Regions from separate parts of the Erwinia sp. AC075 genome, predicted to be linked through region 4. Evidence: predicted binding sites of a transcription regulator. Region 4 holds the regulator's gene; each other region holds the start of a gene.
The links. The regulator PurR, encoded in region 4, represses purine synthesis genes. The targets are predictions, from matches to a motif close to CANGCAAACGTTTGCNTG.

Region 1 (3,872 bases), 410 kb from region 4:
AATTCCGGGCGTGCGCCGCGAGTTAATTATCGCGCTGATCAAATCGCTGCCAAAACCCGTTCGCCGCAATCTGGTGCCTGCGCCAAACTATGCGGACGCCTTCCTTGGCCGGGTGACGCCAATGGAATTGCCGCTGCTGGAGTCGCTGGAACGCGAATTCCGCCGCATGACCGGGATCACCATTGACCGTGAAGCCTGGCAGTGGGATCAGGTGCCCGATCATCTGAAAATCACCTACCGGGTGGTGGATGAAAACAACCGCAAGCTGAACGAAGGGCGCGATCTCGCCGCGTTGAAGCTTGCGCTGAAAGGAAAAGTGCAGGAAACGCTGTCGCTGGTCGCCGATGACGGGCTGGAGCAGAGCGGTCTGCATATCTGGAGCTTTGGCGACCTGCCGGATCATTTCGAGCAGAAGCGCGGAAATTACAGCGTGAAGGCCTGGCCGGCGTTGGTGGATGAGAAAGACAGCGTGGCGATCCGCCTGTTTGACTCGCAGCATGAGCAGCAGAAGGCCATGTGGCGCGGCCAGCGGCGTTTGCTGCTGCTTAATATTCCGTCGCCGATCAAATATCTGCATGAGAAGCTGCCAAATAAAGCCAAGCTGGGACTCTATTTCAACCCGTATGGCAAGGTGCTGGATCTGATTGATGACTGCATCGCCTGTGGTGTTGATAAGCTGATTGATGAACACGGCGGCCCAACCTGGCAGGAAGCGGGTTACAGCAAACTGCACGATAAGGTTCGCGCCGAGCTGAACGACACGGTGGTCGACATCGCCAAAAAGGTCGAGCAGATCCTCACCGCGGTGTTCAATATCAACAAACGTCTGAAAGGGCGCGTGGATATGAGTATGGCGCTGGCGCTGTCTGACGTTAAGGCACAGTTAGGCGGCCTGGTGTACAAAGGCTTTGTTACCCAGAACGGCTGGAAGCGACTGTCGGATACCTTGCGTTATCTGACGGCAATGGAGCGGCGGCTGGAAAAAATGCCGATCGATCCGCACAGCGATCGCGCCAGAATGCTGAAAATTGAAAAAATTCAGCAGGCCTGGTCCACCTGGTACAACAAGTTGCCCGCCGTTCGCCGCGAAGATGAAGACGTGAAGGACGTGCGTTGGATGATTGAAGAGTTGCGGGTGAGCTATTTTGCCCAGCAGCTTGGCACGCCCTATCCGGTTTCGGAGAAGCGTATCCAGCAGGCGATGGATGAGATCGTGATTTAACCGGGTGTGGTAAATGAAAACAGGCTGCATCTGCAGCCTGTTTTCATCGTTATCGCCCGAGCGCTTGCGCTCCGTCTAACATTACGCCTTGTGCACCTTCAAACCTGCCAGCGTCTGACCGACTGGCATCATCTCCAGCGTATTGATATTGACGTGCTTAGGCAGGTTCGCCACCCAGTACACCGCTTCGGTCACGTCTTCTGCCGTTAACGGTTCCGCGCCGTCATACACGCTGTCCGCTTTGGCATCGTCGCCCTTGAAGCGCACGTTAGAAAACTCGGTGCCGCCAACCAGGCCTGGTTCAATATTGGTGACGCGCAGCGCGGTGCCATGCAAATCGGCGCGCAGATTCAGGCTGAACTGACGCACGAAGGCTTTGGTGGCGCCATACACGTTGCCGCCGGCGTAAGGCCAGCTGCCGGCAATCGAACCGATATTGATGATGTGGCCAACATTGCGCTCAACCATGGCCGGCAACACCGCACGGGTCATATACACCAGGCCTTTGTTATTGGTGTCGATCATCAGATCCCAGTCATCGACGTTGGCTTTATGCGCCGGCTCGATGCCCAACGCCAGACCGGCGTTGTTGACCAACACGTCGATATTGCGCCAGTCGGCGGGCAGGCTGGCCAGCGCTTCTTCAATACCGGTACGGTTGCACACGTCCAGTTGCAGGGTATATACAGCGTCACCCAGCTCCTCTTTCAGCGCCTGTAAACGCTCCTGACGGCGGCCGGTGGCGATCACTTTATGCCCCTGAGCAATAAAGCGGCGGGTGATATCTTCTCCGAATCCTGCGGTAGCGCCAGTAACAAATACAATCATCTCACTGTTCCTCAAGGTATTTTCAATTCCAGCCACCTTACCATTTCAAAGGTAAGCTGATAAGGACGAAAAGGTTATGATTTATTTACTAAACCGATCTGCACGCTGTTGGTGCGTTTAATTCGCACGCTGCCTTTTTTTAGTGCGGCTTTTTTGCCGCGCAGCGCCGACGGTGCGGCTTATTAAAAATAATTCCTCAATGCAACCGTTTGCGGATAAAAGCAACCGGTTGCGCACACGATTACCTGGCAGGCAGACATGAGCTTGTCATAAAACCACATTAACCTTCTGATTATTATTAAGAAATTACGATATGGCGATCTGGCATAACAATTGCAATTTGAAATAAAGGTCATCACCTGCAATAACAAAAGAAAGGGTTGAACTCTTTCCCCAAGGAATCGCTATGTCAGTTACCTGTACTCAGGCTATTCGCGGAAGCTTTTTTGATATTACTGCCGTTGTGGACACGCCGACGCAGCTTCCCGAACAGGCTCGTTATATTGAAGATGGATTGCTGCTGCTGAACGGCGGTGAAATCGTATCGCTGCAGCCGTGGGAAGAAGGGCGCCTTCAGCTTGCCGACGACGTTGCCGTGCTCGACTATCGCGGCAAGCTGATCGTTCCCGGTTTTGTCGATACGCATATTCACTACCCGCAAACCGAAATGATCGGTGCCTATGGCGAGCAGCTGCTGGAATGGCTGCAGCAGTACACCTTCCCGGTAGAGAGCCAGTACCATTGCCCGCAGCACGCCGCCAAAATGTCGGCCTTCTTCCTGCACCAGCTGCTGAGCAATGGCACCACCACGGCGCTGGTGTTTGGCACCGTGCATCCCGAGTCGGTCGATGCGCTGTTTACCGCTGCCGACGGGCTGGGGATGCGGCTGATTGCCGGTAAGGTAATGATGGATCGCAATGCGCCAGATTACCTGACCGAAACGCCGGAGCAGAGCTATCAACAAACGCGTGCGCTGATTGAGCGCTGGCACAACAAGGGGCGCCTCAGCTATGCGCTGACGCCACGCTTTGCGCCGACCTCTTCGCCGGAACTGCTGAGCAAGGTCAGCCAGCTGAAGGCCGAATTTCCGGATACCTGGATGCATACGCACCTCAGCGAAAATCCGCAGGAAATTGAATGGGTGAAGTCGCTGTTCCCGGCGCATAAAAATTATCTCGATGTGTATGACGCCTATCAGCTGACCGGTCGCCGCAGCGTCTTTGCGCATTGCCTGCATCTGGAAGATGAAGAGTGGGATTGCCTGCACAAAACCGACTCCGCCGTGGCATTTTGCCCGACATCCAACCTGTTTTTGGGCAGCGGCCTGTTCGACCTGAACACCTGCTGGCAGAAAGGGGTGAAAATGGGTGTGGGCACCGATGTCGGCGCAGGGACCACCTTTAGCATGCTGCAAACGCTGGGCGAGGCCTACAAAGTGGGCCAGCTCCAGCGCTACAAGCTGGCGGCCTGTGAAGCCTTCTATCATGCCACGCTGGGCGGCGCGCATGCGCTGGATCTGGACAGCCGCATCGGCAACTTCAGCCCCGGAAAAGAAGCCGACTTCGTGGTGCTGGATCCGGCGGTTTCCGCCTTACAACAGATGCGCCATGCCAACAGCAAAGATATCTGGGAAAAACTCTTTGTGCTGATGACGCTGGGCGACGATCGCAATATCGCTGCAACCTGGGTAAACGGGCAGTGCGTCTGGCAGACACACAGTGAGGTAAAAGCCGCATGATCCAATTTTTACTGAATCAGACGCTGGTGACCGAAGAGTCGCTGGATCCCAATCTGACCGTACTGAACTACCTGCGTCAGAATA
Region 2 (3,872 bases), 1.3 Mb from region 4:
CGATCAGATCGTCCAGGTCCTGGAAGATCAGGCCATCAGCTCCAATCAGCTGACGGATCTCTTCCACTTCACGGCCATGGGCAATCAGCTCCGTTGCGCTCGGCATATCAATGCCGTACACGTTCGGGAAACGGATTTCCGGTGCCGCGGAAGCCAGATAGACTTTCTTCGCACCCGCTTCACGGGCCATCTCGATGATCTGCTCACAGGTGGTGCCGCGAACAATGGAGTCATCGACCAGCAGCACGTTTTTACCACGGAACTCAGCACGGTTCGCGTTCAGCTTGCGGCGAACCGCGCTGCGGCGCTGGTGCTGACCCGGCATGATAAAAGTACGGCCGACGTAGCGGTTTTTCACAAACCCCTGACGGTATGGCTTGTCCAGAATGCGGGCCATCTCCAGCGCGATATCGCAGGAGGTTTCCGGGATTGGAATGACCACGTCAATGTCCAGGTCTTCCCACTCACGGGCGATTTTCTCACCCAGCTTGGTGCCCATGCGAACGCGGGCGCTGTAGACGGAAATTTTGTCCAGGAACGAGTCCGGGCGGGCAAAATAGACGTACTCAAACAGGCACGGATTGCATTTCGGATTCTCTGCACACTGACGCGTGAACAGCTGACCTTTCTCGGTGACATAAACCGCTTCGCCCGGCGCAACATCACGCAGGAATTCGAAGCCGAGCGTATCCAGCGCCACGCTTTCAGAGGCAACCATATACTCATGGCGACCGTCTTTCATGCCACGCTTGCCAATCACCAACGGACGGATGCCGTTAGGATCGCGGAACGCGACCATGCCATGGCCGATGATCATCGACACGCAGGCATACGCGCCACGAACGTGCTGATGAACCGCTGCCACAGCGGCAAAAATATTGTCTGCTTCCAGCGGGAAGTGCTGAAAACGATCCAGCTCCTGAGCAAAGATATTGAGCAGGATTTCAGAATCTGATGTGGTGTTAACGTGACGACGACCGCTTTCGAACAGCTGCTTACGCAGTTCGTGCGCGTTGGTCAGGTTACCGTTGTGCGCAAGCGTAATGCCGTAAGGCGAGTTCACGTAGAAAGGCTGCGCTTCGGAAGCACTGGAGCTTCCCGCAGTTGGGTAACGGACGTGACCGATGCCCATATTGCCTTGCATACGCTGCATATGGCGGGCTTCAAATACATCGCTAACCAGGCCGTTTGCTTTACGCAGGCGGAAGCAATTCAATGCATCAATGGTTACGATGCCTGCGGCATCCTGCCCACGGTGCTGGAGCACCGTTAACGCGTCATAAATCGACTGGTTGACCGGCATAAATCCGGCGATCCCGACAATACCGCACATGTGGTTATTTCCTCATAAGCCGCAACCCAGGTTCTATTACCGGGGCAAAAAACTCGACGTGCTTTTCAGGTAGTCAAAAAACCACCTGATGATGTAACTGAACTGGGGAACCAGCTGAGACTGTTGCCAGTCCGGACTTTTGGAAAATCCAGTGAATGTATCGAGGAAAAACAGAATGGCTGAGACTATCAGCACGCCACGTAATGCCCCGAAACAGACTCCCAACACTCTGTCGGTACCCGACAGGCCGGTTTTTTCAACCAGCGACCCAATAACGAAGTTGACGATAGCCCCGACTAACAGCGTGGCAACGAACAACACCGCAATGGCGATCCCATTTCGAACCAGTTCGTCTTCAAAACCGGTGAACCAGACCGCGAGGAAGGAGTAGTAATGACTGGCGACAAAAAATGCGCAACCCCAGGTGACGAGTGATAATGCTTCCCGAACGAACCCACGGATCAGGCTGACAAGAGCCGAAAAACTAATAACCGCAATAATGACGTAATCTATCCAGACCATGAACTCTTCCAGCGACTGTGCCCCTGCATCCAGTTCGGGGCGAATTCTAACAGAAAAAGAAAACGTTTGCGTAGGGTTTTCCTTTGCCAGTTTAATTAAAACAATTTGCTAAAAAAACCAGCAATCATGCGCGCTGGCGGCTATCCGACCTTGTCGGACAGCCCGGTACTGCAATCTTTTGATTTGCATCGGGTAAGCCGCCCAAAAGGCGGTTTTACCCGAGTGAAGCGCCTGGCCGAAAACGGCCGTTGGCAAGGCGCAGACTCTTACAGTAATAGCGACAGGCTAACGTTAGCGAGCGCTATATGGTTTCACCACGCCGCCCAATCCTGATATGCCTTTCAGCTCTGAGATTGATGCCTGCATTTTCGCTTTCGACGCGTCCGGCCCGACATAAATACGGGTGATTTCGCCCTGAACCGGCGTGGAAGGCACGGTAAAGGCGCGATAACCGGAAAGACGCAGCTGGGCGACAACCTGGTTCACCTTGCTGGCATTCTTCAGTGCGCCGAGCTGAACGACGTAAGCCTGACCGGTTGGTGCGCTCTCCGGCTCGGCGGCCTGAGGTGCAGGTTCTGGCTTCGGCTCTGGCTTCGGTTCGGCCTTCGGCTGTGCTTTCGGTTTCTCAACCGGTTTTTCAACCGGCTTCGGCTTCGGTTTTTCCACCGGCTTCGGCTGCTGTACCGGCTTAGACTCGACCATCGGCGGCGGGGAAATCACGCTGGGCTTATTGACGGATTTTGGCGCGGTTGAGCCACTTTCAGCCTGCGAGGTATTGCCCGGCGTTTTGCCTTCCACCGCCGTGGCTGCACCTTCCGGCGGCTGCGAAGGTAAAGACTGCGTTACCGGAGGAACCAGATCGTTCTCCTGCTGGTCGCCCGGTTTAGGCACCAGCGGGATCGCGGCAAACTCTTCTTTATAGTGCTTCTTCTTGCCGTCGAGCAGGCCTGGCAGAATGATGACACCCAGTGCAACTATTATGACGGTCCCGACTAAACGGTTCTGAAACTTACTGGCCACTGCCGTTCTCCGTTTCCCTCGTTTCCATAACCTGTGCCACGGTGTGGAACGATCCGCACACCAGCACAATATCCTGCGCTTCAGCCTGTTGCAGCGCCTGGCGATAAGCATCGGCCACGCTGGTAAAGGTCTGCGCTGTCGGCAAATGGGCCTTCAGCTGTTCAGCGCTGGCACCGCGCGGGCCGTCCAGCGGCGCGCAATACCAGTAATCCACTTCAGGTTGCAGACAGGCCAGCGTACCGGCAATGTCTTTGTCATGCAGCATACCGACCACCGCGTGAACCTTGCCGCTTTTTGGCAGTTCACTGAGTCGACCCGCCAGATAGCTGGCCGCATGCGGATTGTGCGCCACGTCCAGGATCACCCTCGGTGACTCGGCGACCGTCTGAAAACGGCCTGGCAGAATCGCCTTGTCCAGCCATTGGTAGATGATTGCATCATCCACCTGCAGCGAGGAACAGCGCAACGCAGCCAGCGCGGTGGCAGCATTAGGCATCGGCACCTGCGGCAGAGGCAGTGCGCTTAGCGTGCCCTGCGCATCGCTAAATGACCAGCTGCCCTCTTCCGCGGTGTAAGACCAGTCACGGCCGCGCTTCAGCAGCTGCGCGCCGAGATTATCGGCCACTTCGGCGATGGTGTACGGCATATCAGGTTCACCAACTACCGCCGGTTTACCGCCACGGAACACGCCGGCTTTCTCGCGACCGATGCTTTCACGATCCGGACCCAGCCAGTCGGTGTGATCCAGCGCGATACTGGTCACCACCGCGACGTCGGCATCGACGATATTGGTGGCATCCAGTCGACCGCCCAACCCAACTTCGAGGATCACCACATCCAGCTTAGCGCGTTTAAACAGCCACAAAGCGGAGAGCGTCCCGAATTCAAAGTAGGTCAGTGAAGTGTCGCCCCGTCCGGCGTCGATATCCGCAAACGACGCGGTGTGATCGGCTTCGGGCAGCTCTTCGCCCTGAATGCGCACCCGTTCGGTATAGCG
Region 3 (3,872 bases), 1.8 Mb from region 4:
TCCGGACTACGACGCACTTTGTGAGGTCCGCTTGCTCTCGCGAGTTCGCTTCTCTTTGTATGCGCCATTGTAGCACGTGTGTAGCCCTGGCCGTAAGGGCCATGATGACTTGACGTCATCCCCACCTTCCTCCGGTTTGTCACCGGCAGTCTCCTTTGAGTTCCCGACATTACTCGCTGGCAACAAAGGATAAGGGTTGCGCTCGTTGCGGGACTTAACCCAACATTTCACAACACGAGCTGACGACAGCCATGCAGCACCTGTCTCACGGTTCCCGAAGGCACTAAGGCATCTCTGCCGAATTCCGTGGATGTCAAGGCCAGGTAAGGTTCTTCGCGTTGCATCGAATTAAACCACATGCTCCACCGCTTGTGCGGGCCCCCGTCAATTCATTTGAGTTTTAACCTTGCGGCCGTACTCCCCAGGCGGTCGACTTAACGCGTTAGCTCCGGAAGCCACGCCTCAAGGGCACAACCTCCAAGTCGACATCGTTTACGGCGTGGACTACCAGGGTATCTAATCCTGTTTGCTCCCCACGCTTTCGCACCTGAGCGTCAGTCTTTGTCCAGGGGGCCGCCTTCGCCACCGGTATTCCTCCAGATCTCTACGCATTTCACCGCTACACCTGGAATTCTACCCCCCTCTACAAGACTCTAGCCTGCCAGTTTCAAATGCAGTTCCCAGGTTAAGCCCGGGGATTTCACATCTGACTTGACAGACCGCCTGCGTGCGCTTTACGCCCAGTAATTCCGATTAACGCTTGCACCCTCCGTATTACCGCGGCTGCTGGCACGGAGTTAGCCGGTGCTTCTTCTGCGGGTAACGTCAATCGATAAGGTTATTAACCTTATCGCCTTCCTCCCCGCTGAAAGTACTTTACAACCCGAAGGCCTTCTTCATACACGCGGCATGGCTGCATCAGGCTTGCGCCCATTGTGCAATATTCCCCACTGCTGCCTCCCGTAGGAGTCTGGACCGTGTCTCAGTTCCAGTGTGGCTGGTCATCCTCTCAGACCAGCTAGGGATCGTCGCCTAGGTGAGCCATTACCCCACCTACTAGCTAATCCCATCTGGGCACATCCGATGGTGTGAGGCCCGAAGGTCCCCCACTTTGGTCCGAAGACGTTATGCGGTATTAGCTACCGTTTCCAGTAGTTATCCCCCTCCATCAGGCAGTTTCCCAGACATTACTCACCCGTCCGCCACTCGTCACCCGAGAGCAAGCTCTCTGTGCTACCGTTCGACTTGCATGTGTTAGGCCTGCCGCCAGCGTTCAATCTGAGCCATGATCAAACTCTTCAATTAAAAGTTCGATTTGCTGAAACAAGTTCAGCGGTGCTCAAGTGTAAAACGTCATAATGAATTTCATTATGTGTTCACTCTTAAGGCTTGATATTTTTTTGCGCCTTGCGGCGCTGATATCAATCCTGCGAGTGCCCACACAGATTGTCTGATAAATTGTTAAAGAGCGTTGCGGTAAGTGCCTTGGCGCCTTACTGCGAGGTGGCGTATATTACGCTTTCCTCCTTCAGAGTCAACTTCTTTTTGGGAAGTTTTTCTCCGGCGATTCAGCTTCCTGAATCTCTCAACCCGATGACTCGTAAGTCGTTGTGCCATGTTGATGGAGTCGCATTATAGGGAGTTCTCGCACCCTGACAACCCCTAAATTGCGAAAAACAGACCGTTCGCTGCAATCCACAGCAAAAGGGCTGTTTATACGCAGTTATGCACAATCTTATCCACATTCGTCAGCGCCCGTTAAATTAGACAAGCACCACGCAAACGTTTTCGCTACAATGCCCCCGAAAAAAACTGCCGCTGTTAAGGGCGTTACCTGAGGCTGAATTCACTCTTCTTCTATATAGAGGAAGAAAATGGCTAAGCTTGAGGTAACGATCTTATCGATGCGAACCAAAGCCAAGGGATAAACCTCATGCAACAACCTCGTCCTGTACGCCGCGCGCTTCTGAGCGTGTCTGACAAAGCCGGCATTCTCGAATTTGCTCAGGCGCTGACTCAGCGCGGCGTCGAGCTCCTCTCCACTGGCGGTACTGCTCGCCTGCTGGCAGACGCGGGCCTGCCTGTTACTGAAGTGTCCGACTACACCGGTTTCCCGGAAATGATGGATGGACGCGTCAAAACCCTGCACCCGAAAGTGCATGGCGGCATCTTAGGACGCCGCGGACAGGATGATGCCATCATGCAGGAGCACAGCATCTCTCCTATCGACATGGTAGTCGTTAACCTTTATCCGTTCGCCCAGACCGTTGCCCGTGAAGGTTGCTCGCTGGAAGATGCGGTTGAGAATATCGATATCGGCGGGCCAACCATGGTGCGCTCAGCGGCGAAGAACCACAAAGACGTGGCGATTGTCGTTAAGAGCAGCGACTACCAGGCAATCGTTGCCGAGATGGATGCCAACCAGAACTCTCTGACGCTGGCCACCCGTTTCGACCTGGCAATTAAAGCCTTCGAACACACCGCCGCCTACGACAGCATGATTGCCAACTATTTTGGCAGCATGGTGCCGGCGTACCATGGTGAAACCAGCGAACCGGCTGGCCGCTTCCCCCGCACGCTGAACCTGAACTTCATTAAGAAGCAGGATATGCGCTACGGCGAAAACAGCCATCAGGATGCGGCCTTCTATATAGAAGAGAATGTCACAGAGGCATCCGTGGCCACCGCGCAACAGCTTCAGGGCAAAGCCCTCTCTTATAACAACATCGCAGATACTGATGCCGCGCTGGAATGTGTGAAAGAGTTCACCGAGGCAGCCTGCGTGATCGTCAAGCATGCGAACCCGTGTGGCGTGGCTGTTGGTGGTTCAATCCTCGATGCCTACGAGCGTGCTTACAAAACCGATCCAACCTCCGCGTTTGGCGGCATCATTGCGTTCAACCGCGAGCTGGACGAAGCCACTGCTCAGGCGATCATCAGCCGTCAGTTCGTCGAAGTGATCATCGCGCCATCCGCTAGCGAAGCCGCCCTGAAGATTACCGCCGCCAAACAGAACGTTCGCGTGCTGACCTGCGGTCAGTGGCAGGAGCGTCAGACCGCGCTGGATTTCAAACGCGTCAACGGTGGCCTGCTGGTGCAGGATCGCGATCTCGGCATGGTGAATGAAAGCCAGCTGCGTGTGGTCAGCAAGCGCCAGCCAACCGAACAGGAACTGCGTGACGCGCTGTTCTGCTGGAAAGTGGCCAAGTTCGTTAAGTCCAATGCCATCGTGTATGCCCGTGACAATATGACCATCGGCATAGGTGCAGGCCAGATGAGCCGCGTCTACTCAGCGAAAATTGCCGGTATTAAAGCCAGCGATGAAGGACTGGAAGTCAAGGGTTCGGCCATGGCGTCTGATGCGTTCTTCCCGTTCCGCGATGGTATCGATGCCGCAGCGGCTGCTGGCGTGAGCTGTGTTATCCAGCCTGGTGGCTCGATTCGTGATGACGAAGTGATTGCCGCCGCCGACGAACACGGCCTGGCGATGATCTTCACCGACATGCGCCATTTCCGCCATTAATTACGGAGCAGACTGAACAATGAAAATTTTAGTGATTGGTAATGGCGGACGCGAACATGCGCTGGCCTGGAAAGCGTCGCAGTCGCCACTGGCAGAAACCGTGTTTGTTGCCCCGGGCAACGCCGGAACGGCACTTGAACCTGCTTTGCAGAACGTCGACATCAGCGCCACCGATATTCCCGCGCTGCTGAGCTTCGCCCAGAGTGAAAATATCGGCCTGACCATCGTCGGTCCGGAAACGCCGTTAGTGATGGGCGTGGTTGATGCTTTCCGTGCTGCTGGCCTGAAGATTTTTGGCCCAACGCAGGCCGCTGCCCAGCTTGAAGGTTCAAAAGCCTTCACCAAAGAT
Region 4 (3,872 bases):
TTATCACGCTCTTCATGCTGGCCTTTGCCCAGCTGTTTTTCAATATGGCGCACGCATCGCCACATGCCCCTATTAATGCAAATCATCATAAGGCAGATAGCGGCACGCCTGCCCGAGAGGATGAGCGACGTAAACGCCGACCGGTTAAAGCCAACAGCACCAAAAAAGTTAAAGAATCCACCAGCAAAAAATCTCGCTTAACCTCAGTACAAAAGTTGAAGCTTAAAAAGAAACCTTCGCTGCAAACCGCCTCTGTTCAGACTGCCCCGTTGCACTCCAGCAAATACAAAAAGAAAACCACCTTAAACGCCGGAAAAAAACGCTATGGCCGCCATCGTGGCAAGGTTGTCGATACTGCTGAAGAGCTGACGTCAGACTCTGTTTCTGCGCCATTAAAGTTAAGTAAAGCTCACCGCGCCCGCTATCAAAAAGCCCGTGAAACCGCGATGACCAAACTGATGGGCCAGCTGGGTAAACCTTACCAATGGGGCGGAACGTCGCCTAAAACCGGCTTCGATTGCAGCGGCCTGGTGTGGTATGCCTACAAGGATTTAGTGAAGTTTAAAATCCCGCGCACGGCGAATGAGATGTATCACCTGCATGATGCGGCTTCGATAAAGCGTGATGAGCTGGAGAAAGGCGATTTAGTCTTCTTCCGCATTAACGGGCGCGAGACGGCAGATCATGTTGGCGTGTATCTGGGTGGTGGGAAGTTTATTCAGTCGCCACGTACTGGCAAGGATATTCAGGTCAGCGCTCTGGCAGATGATTACTGGCAGCGCCACTATATTGGTGCCCGCCGGATGATGACGCCAAAAACCATTCGATAGCGGAAATACTCAGAGCCGATCGTCAGACCGGCCCTGTTTGCACTTAATGCATAATCGCGGTGAAGCTAAACGCCATAATCATCAACAGTGCGCAAACCGTGGTCAGTAAAGAGAACTTCAGATCGGTATCCATTTTTAATCCTAAATAGCCCTACAGTTTATGATGCCATCAATTTTCCCATACTTGACGGTAAAAATCTCGTTTTCTCTGCCAAGCCTTGTTAGAATTCTTTTTTTGTTGCGCAACGGCCCGCACCTTAAGGTGTTTAGCGGTCTTTAATCAGCGCTTTTTCCTTCCTGACGACTCCGGACAGCAACTAAAAAACGACTTCAGACGTCAGGTTTTCGATCTCACCAGGCAAACGATTAACAACAGGCTTATCAAACAGTTAAGATAGGCGCAGGAGTAGTTATTTCATGGCAACAATTAAAGATGTGGCAAAGCAAGCCGGGGTGTCCACCACCACCGTCTCCCACGTCATCAACAAGACCCGTTTCGTTGCAGAAGAAACGCGGGAAGCCGTGTGGGCCGCCATTAAGGCGCTCCACTATTCACCCAGCGCGGTTGCCCGTAGTCTGAAGGTGAATCACACCAAAACCATCGGGCTGCTGGCTACTTCGAGCGAGGCGCCCTATTTCGCCGAAATTATTGAAGCCATTGAAAACCGCTGTTTTGCCAAAGGCTACACGCTGATCCTCGGTAACGCCCACAATGATCTTGCCAAGCAGCAGGCCTATCTGTCGATGATGGCGCAGAAACGCGTGGATGGCCTGCTGGTGATGTGTTCCGAATACCCGGACGAGCTGATCACCATGCTAGAAGATAACCGCAATATTCCTATGGTGGTGATGGACTGGGGCAAATCGCGCGGTGACTTTACCGATACGGTAGAAGACAACGCCTTTGAAGGCGGTTATCTGGCTGGCCGTTATCTGATCGACCGTGGGCATCGAGATATTGGTGTCATACCCGGTCAGATGGAGCGTAACACCGGCGGTGGCCGTCTTGCCGGATTTATGAAAGCATTGTCTGAAGCGGGGATTACCTTGCGTGACGAGTGGCTGGTTCAGGGCAATTTCGAACCTGAATCAGGTCACCAGGCGATGCAGCAAATCCTCTCGCAGAAGCAGCGTCCAACGGCGGTGTTCTGCGGTGGCGATGTGATGGCGATGGGCGCAATTTGTGCGGCTGATGAGATGGGCCTGCGCGTTCCGCAGGATATATCGGTGATCGGGTACGATAACGTACGCAACGCCCGTTACTTCACACCGGCCCTGACCACGGTTCACCAGCCAAAAGAACAGCTGGGCGAAACCGCCTTCGATATGCTGTTAGATCGTATCACCAGCAAGCGTGAAGAACCGCAGACGATTGAAGTACATCCTACGTTGATCGAACGCCGTTCGGTTGCCGATGGTCCCTTCCTGGACTATCGCCGCTAGTCCCGCTCAGTGCTGAGGGCGAATTCTCCCTCGGCACACTATGTTGACTCAGGGCTCTTCCTTCAGCCATTCACTGTTCAGCGTGTCACTGTCACCCAGATAATCCAGCAACCAGCTCAGCGCCGGTGAAGCCTGCTGCTCAGACCAGCTCACGCAGCACGGACTGTCCGGAAATCCGCCTTCCAGCGTCAGTTCATGCAAAGCGCCCTTTTGCAGCAGCGGTTGCGCCAGATGGCCCGGCACCATCCCCACGCACAAGCCCGCCAGCAGGCAGTCAAACGCGCTTTCCCAGTCTGGCACCACCAACCGCCGCTGATTATCCAGCGTCCATGTGGTGCGTTTCGGCAAGGCTCTTGAGGTATCTTCCAGCACCAGTGAAGGCCATTCGCCAATGGCCTCTTCACTGGTTTCTGCGTGCTGACGTGCCAGCGGATGATCCGCGGCGACCACACAGCGCCAGTTGAGCGCGCCCATATTGCGGAAGGCGAAGCGGCCACCTACCGGGATAGCCTGTGTCGCGCCGATGGCAACATCCACCCGCCCATCGGCCAACGCATCCCAGACGCCGTTAAATACTTCTGCTGACAGATGCAGTTCCATATCCGGAAAGTGCCGATAAAAGTCGACTACCAGCTGTCGGGTGCGCTGAGATTTAACGATGCGATCGACGGCGATATTAATTTGCCCTCGCCAGCCGTTAGCGACCTGTTGGCACTGCCGTCGGGTGGCTAGCATTTTTTTGATGACACTGCGGCCCTCCTGGATAAATACCCGTCCCGCATCGGTCAGCACCACATCACGGTGGCGACGCTCAAACAACGGCACGGCAAGCCATTCCTCCAGCTGCCGCACGGTATAACTGATGGCTGAGGGTACGCGATGGAGCTCTGCGGCGGCAGCGGTAAAACTGCCGCTGCGGGCAACTGCATCAACCACTTCAAGGGAATGTTCTGACCACATAATCTGCCTGCAATATTTTTGAACGCAACCTGCAAATATTACCGTTTCACAAGCTGTATGGCACGCGATTACACTCTGCGGCGTTTCGTTCATCACAAATAAAGAGCAAAAGAATGCCTTCGAAAGGATTTATTGTTTACCTGGCGCTGTTAAGCGTGGCAGGTTTCCTCGCTACCGATATGTACCTGCCTGCCTTTGGTGCCATGCAACAAGACCTGCAAACCGATGCCGGGATCATCAGCGCCAGCCTCAGCCTGTTCCTGGCGGGTTTTGCCATCGCCCAGCTGTTTTGGGGTCCGTTGTCGGATCGTATTGGCCGTAAGCCTGTGCTGTTGATGGGTCTGAGTCTGTTCGCCGTCAGTTGTGGCGCGATGTGGTGGGTAGATTCTGCTGCTGCCCTGCTGGCGTTGCGCTTTGTGCAAGCGGTGGGGATTTGTGCCGCTGCCGTCAGCTGGCAGGCACTGGTTGTCGACCGCTATTCCGCCAGCCAGGCAAATCGCGTATTCGCCTCCATCATGCCGTTAGTGGCACTCTCGCCTGCGCTCGCGCCGTTACTGGGCGCCTGGTTACTCAACCATTTCAGCTGGCGCGCCATTTTTGTCGCGCTTCTGCTGGTCGCGGTGGTGCTGCTGATTTCCA

Region 1: a site for PurR is predicted at 2,249-2,266, ahead of guaD (guanine deaminase). Genes of this name have one in related genera too.
Region 2: a site for PurR is predicted at 1,911-1,928, ahead of cvpA (colicin V production protein). Genes of this name have one in related genera too.
Region 3: a site for PurR is predicted at 1,776-1,793, ahead of purH (bifunctional phosphoribosylaminoimidazolecarboxamide formyltransferase/IMP cyclohydrolase). Genes of this name have one in related genera too.

The regions. Positions count from the first base shown of each region.
Region 1 is NZ_CEEDEU010000001.1:1,209,410-1,213,281, forward strand. It holds gene hrpA (ATP-dependent RNA helicase HrpA) at 1-1,222, shown strand, start outside; gene ydfG (bifunctional NADP-dependent 3-hydroxy acid dehydrogenase/3-hydroxypropionate dehydrogenase YdfG) at 1,304-2,050, opposite strand; gene guaD (guanine deaminase) at 2,457-3,788, shown strand; gene xdhA (xanthine dehydrogenase small subunit) at 3,785-3,872, shown strand, end outside.
Region 2 is NZ_CEEDEU010000001.1:300,641-304,512, reverse strand. It holds gene purF (amidophosphoribosyltransferase) at 1-1,333, opposite strand, end outside; gene cvpA (colicin V production protein) at 1,370-1,855, opposite strand; gene dedD (cell division protein DedD) at 2,147-2,875, opposite strand; gene folC (bifunctional tetrahydrofolate synthase/dihydrofolate synthase) at 2,865-3,872, opposite strand, start outside.
Region 3 is NZ_CEEDEU010000001.1:3,464,112-3,467,983, forward strand. It holds rRNA gene AC0IXH_RS16300 (16S ribosomal RNA) at 1-1,305, opposite strand, end outside; gene purH (bifunctional phosphoribosylaminoimidazolecarboxamide formyltransferase/IMP cyclohydrolase) at 1,934-3,523, shown strand; gene purD (phosphoribosylamine--glycine ligase) at 3,543-3,872, shown strand, end outside.
Region 4 is NZ_CEEDEU010000001.1:1,619,734-1,623,605, forward strand. It holds gene AC0IXH_RS07575 (C40 family peptidase) at 1-830, shown strand, start outside; gene cydH (cytochrome bd-I oxidase subunit CydH) at 874-963, opposite strand; gene purR (HTH-type transcriptional repressor PurR) at 1,248-2,273, shown strand; gene punR (DNA-binding transcriptional activator PunR) at 2,322-3,233, opposite strand; gene punC (purine nucleoside transporter PunC) at 3,347-3,872, shown strand, end outside.